Regions from separate parts of the Marinomonas sp. 63XJN7_9_ISO-PGPR-S23-217 genome, predicted to be linked through region 4. Evidence: predicted binding sites of a transcription regulator. Region 4 holds the regulator's gene; each other region holds the start of a gene.
What was found. Region 4 encodes sigma-54, which starts transcription at its own class of promoters, with help from an activator protein. Its sites were predicted from a motif close to TGGCACNNNNNTTGCTNT; they were not measured.

Region 1: AC0VYI_RS24860 (amino acid ABC transporter substrate-binding protein) is a predicted target of sigma-54. The motif match lies at 2,730-2,747, and genes of this name have one in related genera.
Region 2: feaR (transcriptional regulator FeaR) is a predicted target of sigma-54. The motif match lies at 3,153-3,170, and genes of this name have one in related genera.
Region 3: hmpA (NO-inducible flavohemoprotein) is a predicted target of sigma-54. The motif match lies at 2,120-2,137, and genes of this name have one in related genera.

Annotation. Positions count from the first base shown of each region.
Region 1 is NZ_CM149678.1:5,341,109-5,347,164, forward strand. It holds gene recG (ATP-dependent DNA helicase RecG) at 1-1,838, shown strand, start outside; gene lrp (leucine-responsive transcriptional regulator Lrp) at 1,835-2,311, opposite strand; gene AC0VYI_RS24860 (amino acid ABC transporter substrate-binding protein) at 2,826-3,848, shown strand; gene AC0VYI_RS24865 (amino acid ABC transporter permease) at 3,949-5,124, shown strand; gene AC0VYI_RS24870 (amino acid ABC transporter permease) at 5,136-6,056, shown strand, end outside.
Region 2 is NZ_CM149678.1:3,337,065-3,343,120, reverse strand. It holds gene AC0VYI_RS15660 (flavin reductase) at 1-375, shown strand, start outside; gene AC0VYI_RS15655 (hypothetical protein) at 394-522, shown strand; gene AC0VYI_RS15650 (amidase) at 658-1,947, shown strand; gene feaR (transcriptional regulator FeaR) at 2,158-3,057, opposite strand; partial or broken gene AC0VYI_RS15640 (NAD-dependent phenylacetaldehyde dehydrogenase) at 3,223-4,721, opposite strand; gene AC0VYI_RS15635 (GMC family oxidoreductase) at 4,736-6,056, opposite strand, start outside.
Region 3 is NZ_CM149678.1:104,888-110,943, reverse strand. It holds gene AC0VYI_RS00480 (group II truncated hemoglobin) at 1-283, shown strand, start outside; gene norR (nitric oxide reductase transcriptional regulator NorR) at 377-1,966, opposite strand; gene hmpA (NO-inducible flavohemoprotein) at 2,185-3,375, shown strand; gene AC0VYI_RS00465 (glutathione S-transferase family protein) at 3,453-4,112, opposite strand; gene AC0VYI_RS00460 (helix-turn-helix transcriptional regulator) at 4,249-5,208, shown strand; gene AC0VYI_RS00455 (hypothetical protein) at 5,292-5,471, opposite strand; gene AC0VYI_RS00450 (class I SAM-dependent methyltransferase) at 5,495-6,056, opposite strand, start outside.
Region 4 is NZ_CM149678.1:3,137,000-3,143,055, forward strand. It holds gene lptC (LPS export ABC transporter periplasmic protein LptC) at 1-426, shown strand, start outside; gene lptA (lipopolysaccharide transport periplasmic protein LptA) at 410-940, shown strand; gene lptB (LPS export ABC transporter ATP-binding protein) at 941-1,666, shown strand; gene AC0VYI_RS14695 (RNA polymerase factor sigma-54) at 1,754-3,244, shown strand; gene AC0VYI_RS14700 (PTS sugar transporter subunit IIA) at 3,262-3,714, shown strand; gene AC0VYI_RS14705 (HPr family phosphocarrier protein) at 3,739-4,008, shown strand; gene mgtE (magnesium transporter) at 4,017-5,369, shown strand; gene yjgA (ribosome biogenesis factor YjgA) at 5,376-5,909, shown strand; gene AC0VYI_RS14720 (carbon-nitrogen hydrolase family protein) at 6,033-6,056, opposite strand, start outside.

The DNA.
Region 1 (6,056 bases), 2.2 Mb from region 4:
GCCGTCTGAAAGACGGAACGGGCTCTTTATGTCTGCGTTTTTTTCATTTCTCTGCAGCGCAAAAGAAACAACTCGAATCGGGGAAAAAAATCCGTTGCTTTGGCGAAGTGCGTCGCGGCAGTACAGGCTTTGAGATGTATCATCCGGAATACAAGCTCGTTGACGAAGGATCAACATATAGTGAGTCAGACCAACTCACTCCCATTTACCCCCTGACAGACGGACTCACACAGCCAAAAATTCGCCAATTATGCGAACAAGCCTTAGCACGCCTAACACCATATAATTTGAAAGAATGGTTACCAGACGAAATTCGCCAGTCATTCAGCCTCCCCAACTTAGCGGACGCCATTCGATTTTTGCACCACCCTACTACCGATGCAAATTTAGAGCAGCTTAAAGCGGGAGCGCACCCAGCCCAATATCGCCTGTCGTTTGAAGAATTGATGGCCCATCAATTGTCTCTGATCGGAAAGAAGATCAAGGCCAAAGCAGATAAAGCCATTCAAGTCACAGAAAGCGGCACCTTGGCGCAACGCTTGCTCAGTCAGCTCCCCTTTTCGCCGACCAATGCTCAGCAACGCGTCTTTCAAGACATACTGCACGATCTTGCCTCAGGCCACCCTATGTTACGTTTGGTACAAGGAGACGTTGGCTCCGGTAAAACACTGGTGGCCGCCCTAGCAACGGCCGCCGTCGTTCAAGCGGGTTTCCAAGTGGCCATTATGGCGCCAACCGAAATTCTTGCCGAGCAGCATTTAACGAATTTTACTCAATGGTTCGCCCCTCTGGGTTTAAAAGTCGCCTGGATGGCCGGCAAGGTAAAAGGCAAAGCCCGGGAAAGTGAACTGGCTGATATAGCCTCTGGTGCCGCACAAATTGTCGTGGGCACGCATGCCCTATTTCAAGACAGTATCGAATTTGATCGTCTCGCTCTGGCGATTATCGATGAGCAGCACCGTTTTGGTGTGCACCAGCGCATGGCATTACGCGAGAAAGGTCTAAAACAGGGCTTTCAGCCTCATCAATTAATCATGACCGCGACGCCCATTCCTCGCACATTAGCCATGTCGGCCTATGCCGATCTTGACTGTTCCATTATTGATGAATTACCGCCAGGACGTACCCCTGTCAATACCATTGTGGTATCCGATCAACGCCGAAGTGAAGTCATAGAACGCGTCAAACAGGGCTGCCAAGAAGGCAAACAAGCCTATTGGGTATGTACTCTCATAGAAGAATCAGAAGCCTTGCAATGCCAAGCAGCTGAAGACACAGCGATCTTGCTACAAGAACAACTGGGCAATCTAAAAATTGGCTTGGTACACGGTCGCCTCAAGGCACAAGAAAAGGCGGACATTATGGCCCGTTTTAAGGCTGGCGAGCTGCAATTACTCGTCGCAACGACGGTTATTGAAGTGGGCGTGGACGTACCGAATGCCAGTTTAATGGTCATCGAAAACCCAGAACGCCTCGGTTTGGCGCAGCTTCATCAATTACGCGGCCGAGTTGGTCGGGGGCAAGCCGCCAGCCATTGTGTGCTACTTTATAAAGCACCACTTGGTGAACAGGGCAAGGCTCGACTATCGACCATGAGAGAAACCAACGATGGCTTTAAAATTGCCGAGAAAGATTTGGCGTTACGCGGCCCAGGAGAATTACTAGGCACCAGACAAACAGGGTTGTGGGAATTCAAAGTCGCCGATTTACAAAGGGACAAAGCCCTACTCGATGATGTGCAAAAAGCGGCCGTGCAATTACATCAGCGTTACCCAGAGCGCATTCCACCCATCCTGTCACGCTGGCTGCCTGACCACACCCGTTATCTGAATGTTTAACGAATATTCACCACCGTGGTATTTTTTACTTCTTCCATCGCAACATAGGTTCGAGACTCTCGAACATGGGGCAAGGTCAGTAAGGTTTCCCCTAACAATTGACGATAAGTATCCATATTAGACACGCGAGCTTTTAATAAATATTCAAAATCCCCCGCAATCAAATGGCACTCTAGAATCTCTGGAATCTCAGAGACCGCCACTTTGAATTCATTAAATCCCTCGGGAGACGTGGTTTTCAGACGAATCTCGACAAATACCAGTAGTCCAGCGTCCACTTTTTTCGGGTCGACTAGAGCACAATAGCCCGTGATGTAGCCATTACGCTCTAAGCGACGTACCCGTTCTAAGCAAGGCGTTGCACTCAGCCCAACTCGGCTGGCAAGTTCAACGTTAGATAAGCGACCATTATCTTGTAATTCTCGCAGTATCTTTTTGTCTAAGCGATCAAGCGGTTTGGTTGAGTTGTCCATTTTGCATGGATCTCCTTACATCACACTAAAGTTTTCTTAAGTCTATCATGGAGATGGCAACTTATGGGAAACGCTTTTTATCAATAGAACAAGAATAAAATATGCGTGCTTTAATGGGAAAGATAACTCTCACGCACCAATAAAGAGCAAAAATTAAAAAACGCACAGTAATGATACATTTTGTATCAGTTTTTGTTTTCCTCATCATTTTTGCGATCTTGCTTGCCCCATAACGACGCATTTTCAACCTATCCAATTAACAGTATGGAGCACCAAAAAAAGTAAAAAATATGCAAATTTTGTTGGAATACTGTCATTTTATCCTTGACTGGGCCAGTGAAAGAGGCATTCTATACCGTGTAGTAAGCACTTTTCAGGTAAATGTGCTGCTTTTTTTTCGAAAAATATAATTAAATGTTGGCAACTGTTTTGCATAATCCTTACGAAATCTTAGATATTGTAAGTTTTTTGAGAACAACATACTAAAATATGAATATGCCTGGGAGGCGAAAAGATGAAATCGAACGTTGGCAAAATACTCTCAACAGCCGCAATTACTGCAGTCATCAGCACGGGAGCAGCTGCAGGCACACTTGACGATGTGAAAGCGAAGGGTTATCTACAATGCGGCGTAAGCCAAGGTGTACCGGGGTTCTCAAACGCAGACGATAAAGGCAACTGGTCTGGTATTGATGTGGATGCCTGTCGCGCGGTCGCTACAGCTATTTTCAACGACCCTAGCAAAGTAAAATTCACACCGCTTTCCGCTAAAGAACGTTTCACGGCATTGCAATCTGGCGAAATCGATATGCTCTCTCGTAACACTACTTGGACGTTTACTCGTGACGTATCTCTTGGCCTCGATTTCACCGCTATTACCTTTTATGACGGACAAGGCTTTATGGTTCATAAAGAGCTAGGGGTTAAATCCGCAAAAGACCTAGACGGTGCGACCGTCTGTACGCAATCAGGCACCACAACCGAATTAAACATGGCAGACTTTTTCCGTAAAAATAACATGTCTTACGTGCCAGTTATTATCCAAAAGGCAGACGAGGCTGTTGCGGCTTACGACTCAGGCCGTTGTGACGTATTCACCACAGACAAATCTGGCTTAGCCGCTTGGCGTACCAAACTCAAAAACCCAAAAGACAATATCATTCTTCCTGAAACCATTTCTAAAGAGCCTCTAGGCCCTGTGGTTCGCCAAGGTGATGAACAGTGGAAAGATTTGGTGACTTGGGTGCTATTTGCACAAGTTAATGCAGAAGAAATGGGCATCAACTCTAAAAACGTTGCTGAAATCAAAAAAACAACGAAAGATCCCGCCATTATGCGTCTGCTAGGTGTTGATAGTGATATGGGTAAAGACCTTGGTCTAAGTGCCGATTGGGCTTATAACGTAATCGCCAAAGTGGGTAACTATGGCGAGGAGTTTGACCGTAACGTGGGTAAAGACTCACCACTTGACCTACCTCGTGGTTTGAACAACCTATGGGACAATGGCGGTATCATGTACGCGCCACCAGTTCGTTAATATAACTCTCTTCGGGTTATTACCCAGCCGCCTAAATCTGCGGCTGGGTGTCTTTCCTCTTTTCCTATACATCTGATGAGCAGTTATTGCCTGAACCAAGATGAATGATATAAAAGATCCTAGTAAAAAAAGCTTTTTGTACGATGCAGGAACACGTTCTCTTGTTTTTCAAGTCGTGCTATTGGCTATCGTTATATACGTTTGCTATTACCTATTTAGTAACCTACAAGCCAACTTAGACAGCCGAGGCATAACCACTGGCTTTGCTTTTTTAAACGAGCCTGCGGGCTTTCCTATTCTTATTCACCTAATTAGTTATACTGAGGCAGATACATACGGACGTGCCTTCCTTGTAGCCTTAATCAATACCTTTGTCATTTCCTTGCTGGGTATTATATTAGCCACCATTATTGGCGTGATAATGGGACTAGCCCGTTTGTCTAGAAACTGGCTAGTCGCCCGCTTGGCAACGGTTTATATTGAAACATTGCGTAATATTCCGCTGCTACTACAAATGTTTTTCTGGTATTTCGCCGTGCTCGCTGCACTGCCTACGCCCAGAAACAGTTATGAATTTGCCGACTTCTTATTGAATAAGCGTGGGATCTATTCTCCCAGTCCGATTGCTCAAGAAGGTTTTAGCATCGCAGTAGCAGGGTTTATTGTCTCCATTGTGATTTCTATTGCTTTAATCATCTGGGCCAAAAAACGCCAAACTCGAACGGGTTTATGGTTTCCCGCTTATTGGTCATCTCTTGGCATTATTGTCGTCATTACCTTTTTAGCCTTTGCGGCAGCGGGTTTTCCTTTGGAATTTAACCTGCCTCACAAAACTCGCTTTAACGTTAGTGGTGGCATGGTGTTACCCCCTGAATTTGTCGCAGTATTGGTTGCCTTGTCGACCTATACAGGCTCTTTCATTGCAGAAATAGTTCGTGCTGGTATTTTGTCGGTAAATTGGGGACAAACAGAAGCCGCTCGCTCTCTAGGACTACGCGACAGCTTGACACAGCGACTCATTGTTTTGCCTCAAGCATTACGCGTCATCATCCCGCCTTTGACAAGTCAGTACCTAAACTTGGCTAAAAACTCATCATTAGGAGCCGCTATTGCGTATCCTGAATTGGTGTCTGTCGTCATGGGCACCACGCTAAACCAAACTGGCCAAGCGATTGAAACCATCGGCTTATGTATGCTGGTGTACGGTTCATTGAGCTTAAGTATTTCTTTGTTTATGAACTGGTATAACAAAAAAATGTCACTAATTGAGCGCTAGGAGAGGCACACATGGCTATTGAATTTAAACCATCACCCAGCCTCCCACCACCATCCACAGCGGTGGGACCTGTTGCGTGGGTTCGACATAACCTTTTGTCTTCCCCATTGAATATTATTCTGACAATCTTCAGCCTGTACATTCTGTATTTGCTTATTCCACCACTTATCGAATGGGGCGTAATCAATGCCACATGGACTGGCTCTTCCAATAAAGCTTGTACTGGCAGCGGAGCCTGTTGGGCGTTTATAAATTCCTACTTTGAACAGTTCATGTATGGCTTTTACCCTTCTGACCAAACATGGCGAGTCAACTTAGCGTTGGTGATTTTGATACTTTTAGTGGCCATGTTTGCCATTAAAAAAATCAATAGGTTTTACCTGACACTGGTTATTATCCTTCCTTACCCTATCCTAGCTTACTATTTATTTTCTGGAGGTGCGTTTGGTTTAGAGCCTGTCGAAACGGCCAAATGGGGTGGTCTCTTCTTAACCATTCTGCTGGGTGTTATTGGGATTGTGGCATCGTTTCCATTGGGTGCTTTGCTGGCTTTAGGACGTCGCTCTAATATGCCTGTTGCCAAAGCCGTTTGTGTTATCTTTATCGAAACCATTCGTGCTGTCCCATTGATCACCATTTTGTTTATGGCATCGGTGATGATCCCACTCTTTTTGCCTGATGGATTAAACTTTAACAAACTGTTAAGAGTGTTAATCGGTATTGTCCTTTTCTCATCCGCTTATATGGCGGAGGTGATTCGAGGTGGGTTACAAGCCATTCCGAAAGGTCAATATGAAGCTGCAGATGCGATGGGGCTGACCTATTGGCAATCTATGTCGCTCATTATTTTACCCCAGGCTTTAAAATTGGTTATCCCTGGCATCGTCAATACCTTTATTGGTTTATTTAAAGACACAACTCTGGTTTACATC
Region 2 (6,056 bases), 200 kb from region 4:
CCACCGACTTTGTTGGTGTGTATGAATCGTAACTCATTCGCTAATCCTCACTTTAAAAAGAACGCAGTATTGTGTGTGAACGTATTGCAAAGTCACCATCAAGATGTTTCTTGGGATTTTGCCAACCGTGATTTAACTAGTGAAGAGCGCTTTGCTAAGCATCAATGGACAACGCTTACAACGGGCGCACCTGCATTGGATGAAGCATTGGTTAGTTTTGATTGCGAAATCCATGAAAGCCATGAAATTGGCTCTCACAATGTCTTTTATTGCCGTGTGAAAGACGCAAAAGTCGGCACGGATGGTCAAGGCTTAGTGTATTTCAACCGAGCTTACCACTGCTTAAATGAGCAATCCGTCGCTCAAACAAAGTAATCCATAGAGAGGCTGTGATTGCTCACTATCGATTACCTGCTTTATGTGAGCAATCATAAGGATCGTCAGCTTGATGGTGCCTTGCCTTCCTTCAGCGCTCTACCTGCCATTATCCATGGGATGGATGGTGAAATAGACATATTGTAAGACAGAGGCTTTCGTCGTCGCAGCAATACAGTGAAAGTCATCTTGGCGCGCAGGGCGTGATGTTAGGTCGAGCCACTTTATTTACTCTAATGAGATTTTAAATTCTTTTTTACAACACGAGTAGGCAGTTTATTTATGAATAAGAGCATTGATGTAAATGAAATGGGCTTGTGCCAAATGCTACGCGCCATAGAAGAAGGGGATTGCACTACCGAAGCGATCATTCACGCTTGTTTTGATCGCATAGAAGCCCGTGAGTCTGAGGTAGGAGCTTGGCAAAAGAAGCGCACTCGTGATGAATACCTTGCTTATTATCGAGCTGATAAAGCCTTCTTTGATGCCAGTTTATTAAAAGGGCTGCCATTGGGTGTGAAGGACATTATTGATACCGAGGAAATGCCTACGGAAATGGGCTCATCGATTCATGCTGGCCGACAGCCAGTTGAAGACGCAACCTGTGTCGCCTTAATTCGTGCTGCGGGTGGCATAGTGTTAGGGAAAACCGTTACGACAGAATTTGCTTATTTCAAACCGGGAAAAACCAAAAATCCTGCCGATTTAGAACGTACACCGGGTGGTTCATCAAGTGGTTCTGCTGCAGCCATTGCCGACGACATGGTGCCAATGGCGTTGGGTTCTCAAACTGCAGCTTCAGTGATTCGTCCTGCTGCTTATTGTGGTGCTATTGGTTACGTGGGAAGTCGTGGCGAATTTTCATTACGTGGTGGCCAGCCATTGGCGCAGTCGCTCGATTCACTGGGGCTGTTTGCGCGTAATGTTGAAGATATTCAGCTATTGCGTGCGATCTTGTTGCGTCAGCCTGCTTCTATTAAAACGAGTGAATCAATAGCGCCAAAATGCGTGTTGGTTTGTCGTGGTGAATTGGTCGGTGATACGTCACCAGCGATGGAAAGTGCTACACAAAAGGCTGTAGATAAGCTTAAGGCGCAAGGCGTCAAAGTAATTGAGTTGGATGCTGCTAATCGCATAAAAGACATGGTTAACCACCATATTAATATCATGGCCTGGGAAGTGTGTCGTAACTTGGTGATAGAATCCTTTCAGACAAACCAACTAAGTGATCCTTTGGCTGCGTTAATGGAACAAGGCTTGAATATGGATCGTTCAACCTATGTTGCTTCATTGGATGCGACGCAGGCGTGTCGTGATTGGCTATGGAGCTATGTGACAGAGGCTGATGCCATCTTAGCGCCAGCCGCACCAGATATCGCACCACTTGGTCATGCTGCCACTGGCGCACCACACATGAGTCGTCCTTGGCAAGCTATGGGTTTTCCTGTCATTAACGTACCGGGCATGAAAGATGAAAATGGCATCCCCTTAGGATTGCAGCTTATCGGTAAAGTACGTGAAGACGATGACCTATTGAGCCATGCTAGCTGGTTCAAAGAATTGTTAAATTAAGTCGTCTTGCTCTGATAATAAGTGTGGCTTATTCGATTTATGCTATCTAATGAATAGGGGCGCTAAACTTATGGTTACTTTTCACCATAGTAATACGAGCTTTAGTGTCCTTGTTTAGATCAATATTTCGATAAGGTTTTCATCGTATTAGAGTGTATTGATCTTTTGGGGATAAAAAATAAGCCGCAAAATGTGATTGAGCGAGCTTAATTACGCTTGGCTTTGTCGCCACTGTCTTGGAGAGACCCCTTTTACTCGCTTAAAGGCACGAGATAGTTGTGATGCGTCTGAAAATCCCCAGCGATAAGCCACTTCCGTAATTGACAATGGTTGTTTCATTGCATCCGCAGTAAGCATGTCTTCGCAGCATTTTTCGATGCGCATTTGCAAAATAAATTGTGCTACGCTGAGATTCTCTTCTGAAAAGAGTCGATAGAGTGATCTTTTCGACATATTCATTGCTTTTGCTATATGGTCTGGACTAAGGTCCTCTTCGGTCAAAAGACGCAATATGTGTCGTTTAGCTCGTTCTTTCATAGAACAAGCTGAATCATTATTTGTATAATCAAGAGAGGGTTTGATTAATGCGCTAATGGCGTATTGCATTGCATCGCCATCTTCCTGAAAAGATGGATTTTGGTAATCAGTCGTCGCCAATTGACGTAATATAGTGGATAGCATTTGGCTACTAGAACGGTTTTGAGCAATTTTGGTGATTCGATTTTGTGCGTGTGTAGAGCATAAGCTGTCAACATAAACTTTTGGTAAGTGCACGGACATTTGCTCTATTAGGCCTTGAGGATGCATGTCGTAAGGCAGCGAAGAATCAATAAGGGCGATTTCGCCTGGTAGTAATAGATCATTGTTGTTTGACCAAGAAAAACCCATAGAGCCTTTCTTTTGTAGGATGACAAAATAGTGTTTGTCGTCTTGGCTAGTCGACTTTGAACGGACTATTTTTTCCGCATTGGTTTTGATGTGAACCACATCCAAACCGTTATGATTATCCAGTCTCATATTGCCGATAAAAGGGATGTTACGCTGTGGTTGAGTGTCAAAATTGCCGCAAATAGAGTGTACAGAGTGTTCCCAGTGATCTAAGTCGAGCATTTCTTTCTCCCATCATGCGTGGCTCTCTAGAGATCGACTTATTGATGTATAAGTACCTTAAGAGTCATGCGAATTTAGTTGAAATATAAACTATTTTAGCAAGTATTGTTCCAACTAAATTCACATGATGTCAAGGTCTAATCTTTTGCAGTTTTCTCCCTGTTTTTAGTAGCACATGATCACGGATTTGACTTCGGTGTAGTCATTGATGAATTCACGGCCAAACTCTCGGCCGACACCGGATTGTTTAGTGCCCCCAAATGGCACAGAAGGGTCAAGGATAGAGTGCATATTGACCCAAACTGTACCAGACTCAATTTTCGGGATCATTCGCATGGCTTGAGATAAGTTATTGGTCCAGATACTGCTGCTTAAGCCAAATGGCGTATTATTGATTAGATCAATTAACTCTTCCTCGTCTTCATAAGGCATAAAGCTAATGATTGGTCCAAATGTCTCTTCCTGCATTAATGTTTCATCAACACTGGATGCTTGCACTATCGTGGGCTCAACAAAAAAGCCTTCGCCCTTAATCGCTTTGCCGCCATGTAAGACTCGGCTTTCTTTGTGGGCAATTTCTAAGTATTCGCAAACCTTGTTGAATTGCGGTTCGTTGGAGAGAGGACCGAAATAAACACTTTCATCAAGCGGAGAACCAATTTTGGCCTCGCTTAATTTTTGCGCGAGTTTAGTCGTTAATTCATCAATGCGAGAGGAGTGAACATAAACACGTTCTGGTGCGGCACATACTTGGCCTTGATGTATGTAACCCAACTGAAAAAGCCCGCCGACAACACGATCAATATCCGCATCTTTTAAAACCGCAGCAGTATTTTTACCACCTAGCTCTAAGGTACAGCGAGTCAATCGGCGGAAGCTGTTGCGCTAATTTTCTTGCCTGTCGCAACAGAGCCGGTAAAAGAGACTTTGCGAACTTTAGGGTGTTGGATAAGCTGACCACCAACATCGCCTTTGCCATTTACTATGTTTAGAACACCGTCTGGTACGCCAGCTTCTTTTGCTAGTTCAGCAATACGCAGAATAGTCAGCGGTGTGAACTCGCTTGGTTTAAGAACAATGGTACAACCAGTACAAAGTGCCGCGCCGATTTTCCAGCAGGCAATCATGACCGAGAAATTCCAAGGTAAAATACCGGCGACGACGCCAATGGCTTCTCTGCGAGTGAAGGCACTGTATTCTTCACCTTGCATAGAAGGAAAAGACGGCGTCATGGTTTCGCCATTTATTTTAGTGCTCCAGCCGGCGAAGTAACGCAAGAACATAGCGCTCTGTTGCACTTCAAACATGCGTGATAGGTGGATGGATTTGCCGCTACACAAGGTTTCTAATTGGGCAATTTCTTCCCCGTTCTGTTCAATTAAATCCGCTAGTTTATTGAGGATAACGCCACGCGTATAAGGGGATGTTTTCCCCCAAGTACCTTTAAATGCTTGGTAGGAGGACTCTATTGCCGTGTCAACCTCTTGAGCTGTGGCGCAGTGAATTTTAGAAATAATGGCTTCTGTCGCAGGGTTGATAATATCGAATGTACCACTGGCAGGCGTTTGAGCATTTTTAGTGTAGCTTGATTGGCCATTAATGAACTGACCATGTTCTTGTTTCAAAAAGCCTTGGGTAGCATCTAATAATGGAATGTCTGACATAATGTTATTGCTCCTTAATTTGAAGAATTTAGTGTGAAGTGCGCGCCGCGCTCGCCAATCATCATGGCAACGGCGTTGGTGTTACCACTAGGTACTTGTGGGCAAATAGAGAGATCCACCACTCGAAGGTTTTTGGTGCCGTGAACTTTGAGTTCTAAGTCAATGACAGAGTCACTACGAGAGACTCCCATTTTGCATGTGCCGCCGGGGTGGTAGACGGTTTTGATGTTTTGACGCACAAAGGTTTCCAACGCGTCTGTATCATCAATGGCAATGTTATTTGGTTCGACCACTTTCTTGATGATGTTTTTTAATGCGGGTTGCTCCATGGCTTTTAGGCCCATTTGAACCGCGCGAATTTGGTTTTTTACATCATCAGGGTGTGACAAAATTTGAGCATCAATTTCGACTAAGTCGCTTGGGTTATTCGATTTTAAGCGTACTTCTCCACGGGATTTAGAGCGTAGATGGCCCACTTTGATCGAAACGCCATGACCTTCTGCCTCAGGCTTTTCGCCTGGGGTGTTGTCAAAATTATCAAGCAGAGGAAGGAGGTGAAATTGAATGTCAGGGCGACCAACATTTTCGCTGTCGATAAAGGCTCCGCCTTCCAGAACGTTGCTGGTTAATAAGCCAGAGCGAGTCGTCATCCACTGCATCATATGTTTTATGGCGGATAAGCCTTTATCCTCATTAAAAATACTGATGTCTTCTTTGGTGGTGGCATTGATCGACATATGTTGGTGATCGTGAAAATTCTTGCCGACGGGAAGGTCTATCTTAGGGTCAATACCCATCGCACTAAGATGCTCGGCAGGGCCAATACCAGACAGCATAAGAATTTTCGGGCTGCCAAATGCACCTGAGCTGATGATGACTTCTTTGCGAGCTTTTGCCGTTATCGCTTCACCATCTTTTATTGAATAGACGACACCTGTGGCGACATCGCCTTCAATATTCACTTTATGAACAAGAGCATCTGTCAGAACGGTTAGGTTTGGATTATTGATAACGGATTTGAGATAAGTTTGCGATGTACTGGCACGCTCACCATTTTTTGTGGTGGTTTGGTAAAACCCTGTACCTTCTTGTGAGGCGCCATTAAAATCATTGGTATAAGGCAAGCCCATTTGTTGGCAGGCACGAATACAGGCTTGTGTTAAAGGGTGACGGTATCTATTTTCACTGACAGGAACGGCACCCGTTTCACCATGATACATGTCGCCAAGGCTTTCATTAGCTTCGGCACGTTTGAAAAAGGGTAGTACATTCTCATAGCCCCAACTTTCGCATCCCCAGATAGTCTTCCAATCATCGTAATCTTGTTTTTGCCCG
Region 3 (6,056 bases), 2.4 Mb from region 4:
GCACCCTAGCAATCTTGAGCTAACCATCGACAAATTGGTGTCTTTTTTATCTGGTTGGATGGGCGGCGAAAAGTTATTTTCGAAAAAATATGGGCCAATCAGTTTACCCCAAGTCCATGCACATTTAATCGTCACGGATAAAGAAAAAGCCATGTGGCTCAATTGTATGGCAGCCGCATTAGATGAACTCGGCTACCCAAATGACTTAAAAGCTTACCTACTGCCTAAACTCGAATTTCCTGCTGAACGCATTCGACAAGTAAGCGCGGCGAGACATAATTAACAACCCCTCTCTAACCCTCCCCTTGAAAGACAAAAGGGGAGGGAACAAACAGCCTAAGCTTCCCCCTGTTAAAGGGGAGACAGGGAGAAGGTTTCAGGCCTTCACTTCCTTACTGACAGATACGCCCAAACGCTTCGCTAAACGAACCAAATTGGCTCTGTCCATCGATAAAAATCGTGCCGCTTGCGCCCAATTACCATCAGCATCCTGCAAAGCACGATGTATTAAATCTCGCTGATAAGCGTCTGTTTTTTCACGTAAATTTATGGGCTCTTCAAATGCGTTTGAAACGCTTTCAACTGTATCAGAAATAGCCTGTTGCTGTTTTTTAAAAGTGTTATCTATCTGTAACCCTGTTAGGTGTGCGGGTGTAATGGTGGTAATCCCTGTTGGCACCGCCGCTTTAGCATAGAGCGCGGCTCGCGAGATCACATGCTCAAGTTCACGCACATTACCAGGCCAATGATAACTCTCCAGCAATCTCATGGCTGATGCCGATAAGGTAAGCTGCTGCAAGCCCAGCTTGCGACGAAAGCGCTCAGTAAAAAAGCCAGCTAATAAAGGCACATCGCCTTGCCGTTCTCTTAAGGGCGGCACTTGAATCGGAAAAACACTTAGGCGATGGAAAAGATCGGCTCGAAAACGATGCTCCGCGACTTCCGTTTCTAAATGACGATTGGTCGCCGCAATGACACGTACATCGATTTTGCGAGTTTGATCTTTGCCCACGGCTTGAATTTCTTGGTTTTGAATCGCACGAAGTAGAGTTCCTTGCACCTCCAAAGGTAGCTCGCCAATTTCATCCAGAAATAAGGTGCCGCCATCGGCCAAAAGAAATTTGCCTTCACGATCTCGATCCGCCCCCGTAAATGCTCCTTTCACATGGCCGAATAATTCGCTTTCGATCAGATGTTGCGGAATCGCCGCACAATTCACATACACCATGGGGGCCGATGCACGACTTGAGGCTTGATGAAGAGTCCGTGCCACCAGCTCTTTGCCCACCCCAGTTTCACCTTCAATTAAGATAGCAAAGTCGGAAGGGGCAACCAGTTTGATTGCTTGGATCAAGGCTTTCATACCATCGCTTTGCCCGATCATTTCCATGTGACCATCTTTTTCATTGACCTGCTTGTTCATGGCTTGTAATACATGTTCAGCACGTTGGGATTTGTTCTCTAACTGTTCCATTAGTATTGCCGTATTAAGCGTCATCGACGCCATGCTGCCGATGATTTCTAAGGCACGAGAGTCGATGGAATCAAACACATAGGGCTCGATACTGTCCAACGTCACAACCCCGATCAGTTTGCCTTCCACATACAAAGGCACCCCCATGCAGGAATGCACAGGAAGGTTTTCATCATGGCCAAGTACCATGCCATCGTAAGGATCAGGAAGGGCAGAGTCTGCAGGAAAGCGTACCGGATAATGCCCAGCACAGATTTCATTAAGTCGCGGGTGCTCTGCAATAATAAAGCGCCGACCCATTAAATCATCCGACAAGCCCCGCTGGGCAATCGGGGTTAACACTCCATGTTGATGAACCAAGAGCACCACCGCATCGCAATTGATGGTGGCTTTTACCGCGTACACTAATTGCTCAAATCGATTGGCTTGGGTCACCGCACTGGCTAAATCCAACGCAAAACTCAATAAGGCATTATTCGACACTTGCTTCATAGCGTTCTCATTTTCTAGTCAAATCTAGGTGAATTTCAATATAGGTCATAATGACATATTTAAAGCGTTATGACTTGATATAAATCAGGTCATTATGACTCTTTTGAAAAACCAAAAAACAGTAATGATCTGAAAAATAAGGAATTAATTTATTGGCACAGCTTTCGCTATAACAAGAGTAAATCAAACCGTAACTGTCCAATAACGAGGGCTATCTGATGTTATCTCAACAGCACATCGACACAGTAAAAGCGACCATTCCACTTCTTGCATCTGCGGGTACTGCCATCACAGAGCATTTTTATAACCGTATGTTTACCCACAACCCTGAGCTGAAAAACGTCTTCAATATGACCCATCAGAAGACTGGCCGTCAGCCTGCGGCCTTATTCAATGCGATTGCCGCTTATGCCACTTACATCGACAATTTAGAAGCATTAACCAGCGCGGTAATGCGCATTGCCCACAAACACACCAGCTTCAATATTCAACCTGAACAGTACGATATTGTCGGTCATCATTTGATTGAAACTCTGCGTGAACTGGCACCCGATGCCTTCACCAAAGAGGTCGAAGAAGCATGGACTGCTGCTTACGTTCAGCTTGCGGAAATTTTTATCAAGGTGGAAGGGGATTTATACAAAGAACACGCAGCACAAACGGGTGGCTGGGAAGGCTTCCGTCGTTTCCGTGTGGCATCCAAAACACCAGAATCTGAATTGGTCACCAGTTTTGTCTTAGAGCCAGTAGATGGCCAAGCGGTGATCGACTTTCAGCCAGGCCAATACTTGGGCGTGAAGCTACATCCTAAGGGCGCAGAATTTGATGAAATTCGCCAATACTCTTTATCGACAATGTCCAACGGCAAAAGCTACCGCATCAGTGTCAAACGTGAAGGCCAAGGCGATACAGCGGGCGTCATGTCCAACTACTTACACAACCATGTTGAAGTGGGCGATGAAATCGGCGTCATGCCACCAGCAGGGGACTTCTACTTCCAAGACAAAGGCACGCCTGTGGTCTTGATCTCAGGCGGCGTGGGCTTAACACCAATGCAAGCAATGCTAGACACTCTTGCCAAACAGAACTATGGCCAGCCTGTGAGTTACTTGCACGCCTGTGCACATGAAGGACTACATTCTTTCAAAGACCATGTTAACGGCTTAAAAGGTGCTCTAGATTTGTCTGTATATACTTGGTACGAACGTGCCCATGAGTTGGCTGACAGTGAGTTTGAAGGCAATATGCAGTTAGACGATATCAAAGCGAACTTGCCTCTGAGTAATGGCGAATTCTACTTGTGTGGTCCAGTAGGCTTTATGATGTTTGTGAAGCAGCAATTGCTGACATTAGGCGTGGAAGCAGATCGTATTCATTACGAACTATTTGGCCCACATCAAGAGGTTTGATAACCCCTCCCTAACCCTCCGAACAGAAAGCCTATACACCTACCCCTAGTAAGAGAGAGGTGTATATGGTTTACAACTCATCGCTTATCTACCAACGACTCTTGGCCGAGTTTCAGTGCTTGATCTTGTTGTTCAACGCTAATGAAGGCTGGACGTGAGGTGATGCGTTCAATATAAGCGTCAACGACTGGGTTCGTCGTAATCAATCCAAACATACGACACCATTTCAAGCTTATACCCCAAAGGATATCGACAGCGTAAAGCTGTTCTCCCAGTAAATAAGGGCCTTTAGCTATTTGATCGAACACAGTTTTTAGCATTTTGCCAAAACTACCGTAGGACGAGTGGAGAGCATCAACGGGAGAACGATTAAAAGCTTGATCGATCATGGCGGGTTCAAAACTGCTGCCTTGGTAGGCCATCCAGCGTAAATAGGCACCGCGTTTAGGATCACTGAAGCCAGGAGCCAATCCTTTTTCAGGAAACAGGTCAGCCAAGTATAGGTAACAAGCCACTTGTTCGGTCACAACGGTCCCCTTATGGACAAGCGTAGGGAATTTACCCAAGGGGTTTATAGCCAAAAACTCCGGTTGCTGATTTTCTCCTGCTGTTAAATTCAGAACTTCCATCTCATAGGGTATGCCTAATTCTTCCAGCAGAACCCAAACGCCACTGCTTCGAGTTTGTGGGGCGTGATATAGAGTAATAGTGTCGTTGTTGCGAAGAATGTTGCTCATGTCAGTTGCCTCAAAATTTGTTGTAAGTAATGGTGACTACATGAGCTATGTTAGAGACTAAAGCTGCCACCTTATGTCAGGTATTTCCTTTATACTGGCAAAATAAAATTCGCTTGGCACTATAAAGGAGAATCTCATGCGAGCCAGCCGAATACTGAAACTTCTGATGATGTTACAGTCCCATGAAAAGGTTACCGCTCGCGCCTTAGCTGACGCCTGTGAAACGTCGATCCGTACTGTATATCGGGATATCGATGCACTTAGCGCAATTGGGGTTCCAGTTTACAGTGAACAAGGAGTACAAGGTGGCTATCGGCTGCTACACGGTTACCGTACTCGTTTAAACGGGCTTTCTGCCAATGAAGCCGAAATATTGTTTCTAGCAGGTTTATCTGGCCCAGCTCAAAAGATGGGGTTAGACACGACGCTTGCCGATGCGCAATTAAAACTAAAAGCCGCGCTGCCGGAAGACTTAAGACACGAGGCGGATCGCTTACAAAGCCGATTTTTATTGGATGCTCCGAACTGGTTTTCTGACGATGAAAAGGTTGCCTACTTGCCAAAGTTGATGACAGCCGTGTTGGAGCAACGGCTTATTGCCATGCAATATCAGAGTTGGAAAGGAGAAATAAAGCGTCAGCTCCAACCTCTGGGGATCGTTTTAAAGGGCGGACAGTGGTATTTGATCGCGAAAGTAGACCGTGATATTCGGACATATCGCGTATCCCGTATTGAATTGCTGACGTTACTAGATGAAAACTTTGAACGCCCCAAAGACTTCAACTTAGTCGCGTTTTGGCAAGATAGTTTACGTCGTATGGAAACACTCCAATTTCCAATTATCGCCGAGGTGCGCTTAACGGTGTTGGGTGTGAAGATCATGCAACACGTGTGCTCTTCTTATGCTGTGAATCAGGCAAAGATTGAACCTGTGGATGATTCGGGGTGGCATCGTGCTAGGTTTCCAGTGGGAGACACACCGTATGGTTGTACTGAGCTGTTGCGTTTTGGGGCGGAACTAGAAGTCCTCGGCCCACCCGAACTACGCTTGGCGATGGAGGAATTGGTATCGTCTTTGGCTACGCTTTATCGCTGACATGCATCTCTGGGCTAAGCCGCGCTCTGATAAACTAATTCCTAAATCATTAAGAATAATCAATTGGGTTAAAAAACTGCATGCTATTTTGAGTACATAAATAACTCGCTGCGATAAGCTATTTCTAATAGTCCTTCTTTTTCATATCGTGTGATCAGATCAGTAAGCTGATTAATAAAGGCTTCACCATGGGCAGTAATTGCTCGTTGCGCTTGTGTGGAGGAACGGCTCATACCAATAAATGCATCGGATGGAATCGTCATAACCCAATCATGTGTATGTAAAGTCACATTGCTTTTTGACCCAAACTTTCTTTCATCTCTTGTAAAAAGTCGAATTTCCTATAGTAACGAGAGTACCCTGGACTCATGTGCTCCAAAAGGGACTCATACTCATCCAGAAAGTCACTTCCTTCAAAATACCGATTATTTTGGATAACACCAAAAATACCTCCCACCTTCAGTCGACGGTCAATGGCAGACAGTAAGCTTGGTCGGTCCATCCACTGAAAAGATTGCGCAGCAATAATCAGGTCAATACTCTCCAGCCCAAGAAGAACGTCTTCAGCTTTACCTTTATGCCAGTTAGCATCAGGAAACTTTCTTTTCCCATGATCAATCATGTCGGAGGAGATATCGATAGCATGGTAATGATGTGCTCTCCCTAACACCTCAATCATCGACTCCAAAGCAATCCCAGTCCCCGTACCAACATCAACCAGCGTTAGATCTTTACGATGCTTCAATGACGCCAGCAACGTCTCAAATAAAACACGAGGATAGCGAGGCCGATAGCTGTCATAGTCATCGGCCAACCCATCAAATTTTTCCTTTTGTTCATGTTTTATA
Region 4 (6,056 bases):
ACAAAAATACACGCTACAGAATTTGATCAAAATGGCAAACTGATAGAAACCTTGACCGCTGATAAAGGTCTACATTACAACAAGGGCGCAAAGACACTTCTCGAAAACCCAAAGGTAAAAAGAGTAGAAAAAACGGGGAACTGGGAAGCACAAGGAAAAAAAGGGATAATTGAAGATGGCAGTAGTGATATCCTACTAACAGATGATGCATCTGCCATAAAACATTACGTAGACTCACCAGACATCACACTAACAGCGGACAATATTCGCTATTTAGATAAACAACAGTCACTTACGAGTACAGGAAATGCAAAAATCCACTCAACACAAGGCGAAACAACTGCCGATGTCATTGTCACTTATATCAACACAGAAGAAGTTAAAATGACAGGATCTGTAAGAGGACAGTATGAAGCAACACATTAAGGTCTGTACTTTATTAACCAGCTTATTCATAAGCCAATGGGTAGTAGCGCTACCAGACGACACAAGCAAACCACTAAATATACAGTCCAATCAAGCCCACTTTGATCAAAAAACAGGCGAAGCCGTTTACACGGGCGACGTATTTGTAAAACAAGGTACGATTGAAATTCAAGCTCAGTATCTGAAAGTCATCACCAATCCTAAAACACGTAAATTTACCGAGCTAATCGCAACGGGCCATCCTGCCAAATTTAGCCAGCAAATCGATTGGCAAGGTAATATGATGATTAGCCGTGGCAATAAAGTTGTCTATAAGACGGCTCAGTCCAAAGTAGAAATTTTTGGAGACGGCTACCTGAATAGAATGGACGATAAAATCACTGCTGACCATATTGTGTACTACATTAACAATGGCACCTTCAGCGCCGAAAAAGAAGGATCAGGCCGAGTCTCTATGACTCTACAACCACAAACCGAAAAACAACAAGAATCCTCACAGAAAAAAGAGAACTAAATGGCTGTTTTAGAAGCAAAAAACCTCGCAAAAAGTTATAAAAAACGCCAAGTGGTTAAAGATGTGTCACTTTCTGTCGAGTCAGGTCAAGCGGTTGGCTTGCTTGGTCCTAATGGCGCGGGCAAAACAACCTGTTTCTATATGATCGTTGGCATGGTCACCAACGATGCTGGCGGCATCTTTATCGATGGTCAAGACATCACCAAGAATGCCATGCACACCCGAGCTCAAAAAGGCATAGGCTACCTCCCCCAAGAAGCCTCTATTTTTAGAAAAATGTCGGTAGAAGACAATATTTATGCCATTCTTGAAACACGAAAAGAACTTAATAAAGCTCAAAGAAAAGAACGACTAGAAAGTTTATTAAAAGAATTTCATGTCACTCACATTCGCTCTAACTTGGGTATGGCATTGTCTGGTGGTGAACGGCGCCGAGTTGAAATCGCGCGGGCACTGGCGATGAACCCCAAGTTCATATTACTTGACGAACCATTCGCTGGTGTGGATCCTATTTCAGTGGGTGATATAAAGCTCATTATCAGGCACTTACAAGAAAGTGGTATTGGGGTGTTAATTACCGACCACAACGTCAGGGAAACCCTCGACATTTGTGATAAAGCCTACATTGTTGGTAATGGTCATATCATCGCATCAGGGGATGCTGACACGGTTATCAACAACGAACAAGTGAAAAAAGTCTATTTAGGTAACGACTTCCGCTTATAACCTCTTATTTTTGCAACTCAAAGGGAGTAACATGCATAACTTGTTCCATATTTCTTACTTTCAACTTAACGATAAAAGAGTTGCTCTATGAAGCAGTCTTTGCAATTAAAGCTCGGTCAACAACTGACCATGACACCACAGCTGCAGCAAGCCATTCGTCTACTGCAACTTTCAACACTGGATCTAAAACAGGAGATCCATGAATTTTTGGAGTCTAATCCACTACTGGAAATTGACGATGAGGAATATACCTCAAGTGATACCTCATCCGCATTGAGAGAACGCGACAGTGATAACACACACTCTGCCGAGAAAAAGGCTGAGTCAAATAATAGCGAAGAAGCAAAAGTCGAATCAGAATGGACTGACAGCATTCCAGAAGAGTTATCCATTGATAGTGACTGGGATGATACCTATCAAAATTCAGCGTCTGTCAGCCACTCAAATAACTATGAAAATGATGGGGATTTTGAAAGTCGTAGCGCGCCAGAAGAAAGCATTCAAGACCATTTAATTTGGCAACTTAATCTCACGCACATGTCTGATCGGGATATTGAAATTGCTTACGCCATCATTGAATGCGTTCAGTCCGACGGATACTTGAGTATTACCCCAAATGACATTTGGGAATCATTGAGCACTGAACTTGAAGACCTTGAGCTTGATGAAGTCATTGCTGTTCAACACCGTTTACAACGCTTTGATCCGGTCGGCGTATGTTCTATTGATCTGCGTGATTGCCTGTTAGTTCAATTAGAACTTTTCCGCGATCATCCTTTGTACAAAAGTACTTATAATTTAGTAGACAATTATTTACCTCTGCTGGGTAATCGCGATTTTGCACAGTTAAGCCGGAAAACAAAATTGAAAGAAGAATCACTCAAAGAAGTGATTGAACTAATACAACAACTCAATCCACGACCAGGATCCATTATTGATGCAGACGATACGGATTATGTTATCCCCGATGTGTCTGTTAGAAAGCGTAATAACGTCTGGCAAGTTGAACTGAACAATGACGCTCTTCCACCGGTTAAGATAAATGAAACCTATTCGGCCATGGCATCAACGGCTTCCACATCAGAAGACGTCACGTATATCAAAAACTCCTTACAAGAAGCTAAATGGTTCATGAAAAGCTTGCAAAGCCGTAATGAAACCTTACTAAAAGTCACCAGCTGCATCGTAAATCGACAAATCGATTTCTTTGAGCTTGGTGAAGAAGCGATGAAACCCATGGTACTTCATGATGTCGCAGAAGAAGTAGGCATGCATGAGTCCACTATTTCCCGAGTAACCACACAAAAATACATGCATACCCCAAAAGGCATTTTTGAGCTGAAGTACTTTTTTTCCAGCCATGTCAATACCGCTTCTGGAGGGGAATGTTCTTCGACCGCTATTCGAGCTATGATTAAGAAGCTCGTTAACGAAGAGCCTGCCAAAAAACCGCTTAGCGACAACAAACTAGCCAGCATTTTAGCGGAACAGGGTATTCAGGTTGCTAGACGAACGGTGGCAAAATATCGCGAGGCGATGAATATTCCGCCTTCTAATGAACGTAAACGACTCTTCTAATACGGATACATTTCTTTATGCCTTTGAAATCTATATTGAAAGCTGAACTCGTTATCGCCAAACAGGATATTATTAGCAAGAAACGCGTACTAGAAAGCATTGCTGATGTTGCGTCAAATCGATTACATTGCGACAACGAAGCAATTTATGATGCATTATTAGGACGCGAAAAACTTGGTAGTACTGGCATAGGCAATGGTATTGCCATCCCCCATTGCCGTTTGGAAAGCGCTAACCATACAGCTCTGGTTGTGATGTCATTGCAATCCGCCATTAACTTTGACTCCGTGGATAAGCAAAACGTGGATTTAATTTTTGCTTTAATCGTGCCTCCTAGCGAATGCGATAACCACTTATCAACCCTGTCAGAAATTGCTGAGTTGGCGCAGTCTACCGAAAAACTCGATAAATTAAGAGCGGCCGAGACCAACCAAGCCCTTCTTGATGAATTAGAATCACTATTGAATTAGATTTAATATAATAAGGAAAAAGGTATGTTGGAAGAGTCGGTCACCATCATCAACAAACTTGGCCTACATGCACGAGCCGCAGGAAAACTGGTCGAAACCACTTCTCGATTTTCTTGTGATGTTACCATCGAGAAAGACGGGCGCAACGTTGATGGTAAAAGCATTATGGCAATGATGATGCTAGCTGCTGGTAAAGGCACCAACATCACCATAAAAACAAATGGAGAAGATGAAGAGGATGCCATCAAAGCGATTATTGCATTAATCAATAATCGCTTTGGAGAAGACGAATAAGGACAACAATGCCAGATAAAAATACACTCGCCCACCTACAAACGGTCACAGAGTCTTTAGAGTCTGGCGCCACACTACAGACGCGCTATTTGCTAAATGGCGCCTTACCCGCACAAGAGGTTGCTAGCCTTCTAGAATCCTCACCTCCTAAAGAACGTAAGCAACTTTGGGAACTCATTGAAGACAAAAACCAAGGCGAAGTTCTTCAGTATCTTAACGAAGACATACGCTTACAGTTTTTGGAAAACATGAGCACCCATCGAGTGGTCGCGGTATCTGAACACTTTGAAAGCGATGATTTAGCCGATTTACTGCAACATCTCCCAGACAAAGTGGTAAGCGAAGTACTCTTATCCATGTCCCCTCAGGATAGACTAAGAGTTGAAGCCTTATTAAGCTACTCGGAAGACTCCGCCGGTGGCTTAATGAACACGGACACTATTACCATTCGACCTAATGTCACCTTAGATAGAGTATTTCGTTACCTTAGACAATATAAACAAATTCCTGACATGACAGACAGCTTATTAGTTGTCAGTCGTTCAAATCGACTATTAGGGATCCTCCCCTTAGCAAAACTCCTTGTCTGTGATCCAAAAACCACCGTACGTGACATTATGGAAACTGACCACACCACCATCCACTCAAACACATCCGTAAGCGAAGTCGCTCAAGTGTTTGAAAAAATGGATTTGGTTTCCGCCCCCGTTATTGATCGCAGTACAGGAAAGCTACTTGGACGCATTACCATTGATGACGTAGTCGATGTCATTCGAGATGAGGCCGAACACTCCATGCTCAGTATGGCCGGTTTGGACGATGACGAAGACACCTTCTCGCCAATCATGAAAACCACACGCCGCCGTGCCGTTTGGCTAGGCATCAACTTAATCACCGCCTTTATTGCTTCTTATGTCATTGGTCTTTTTCAAAACACGCTCAACCAAGTGGTCGCACTGGCCGTTTTAATGCCCATTGTCGCCAGCATGGGAGGCATTGCTGGCTCTCAAGTTCTCACTTTGGTCATACGTGGGATCGCTTTGGATCAGATTGGCTCAGCCAATATGCGATGGCTATTAAATAGAGAACTGATTGTCGGCCTACTCAACGGACTCCTTTGGTCAGCCATTATTGCCATACTGACAGCAGTTTGGTTTGACAACATCAAGATTGCCTATATCATTGCGGGGGCGACAATCATCAACCTTTTGATTGCTGCACTGACTGGAACTCTTTTACCAATTTTCTTAAAAAAACTTGGTATCGACCCCGCCTTAGCGGCCAGTGTTATTTTGACTACCGTGACCGATGTGGTCGGCTTTTTAGCCTTCCTTGGTCTCGCCACCATTTTTTTAGTATAGGTTCCCATGACTGACTTTGATCAATTTAATGAAGACGACATCCCGAAGAGTAAAACGCAGATCAAACGCGAAATGGAAGCCCTGCAAGAAGTCGGTAAAAAGCTGTTAGCGCTAAGTAAAAATCAGCAAAAAAAAGTCGTGATGTCAGACACACTTAGGGACGCCCTAGCCGAAGCCGATCGCATCAAACAACGAGAAGCGATGAGAAGACACCTTCAATACATAGGCAAGGTAATGCGTACCGAAGACCATGAAGCGATCGCCAAGCAAGTCGCTATGTTTGACACAACCTCAGCGGCCTATAATAAATTATTCCACCAGTTGGAAGCAAAGCGTGACGAATTAATTGGTGAGCATAGCAAAGAAGCTCTCTCACAATACCTAGAAGATCATCCAGGATTAGAAGACATCCAGCTCTTAAGACAGCTTATTCGCCAATCCCAAAAGGAAGTCTCAGAGGATGGCAACACCACCAATCGCAAAAAGCTATTCCGTTACCTTCGAGAGGTTGAGGAAAAGAAACTTGGGCTGAAAGACTAGTTTCTCTCCGAGCGCCTTTTATTAACTTGACTGATGAGTCAACCCCTTCACACAAAACAAAGGCCCAAGAGCCATCTCTTGAGCCTTTTCAACCGTTATCACCCATAAAATTAATATACTAACCTAGCTAATGAAGCGTCGGTGTTC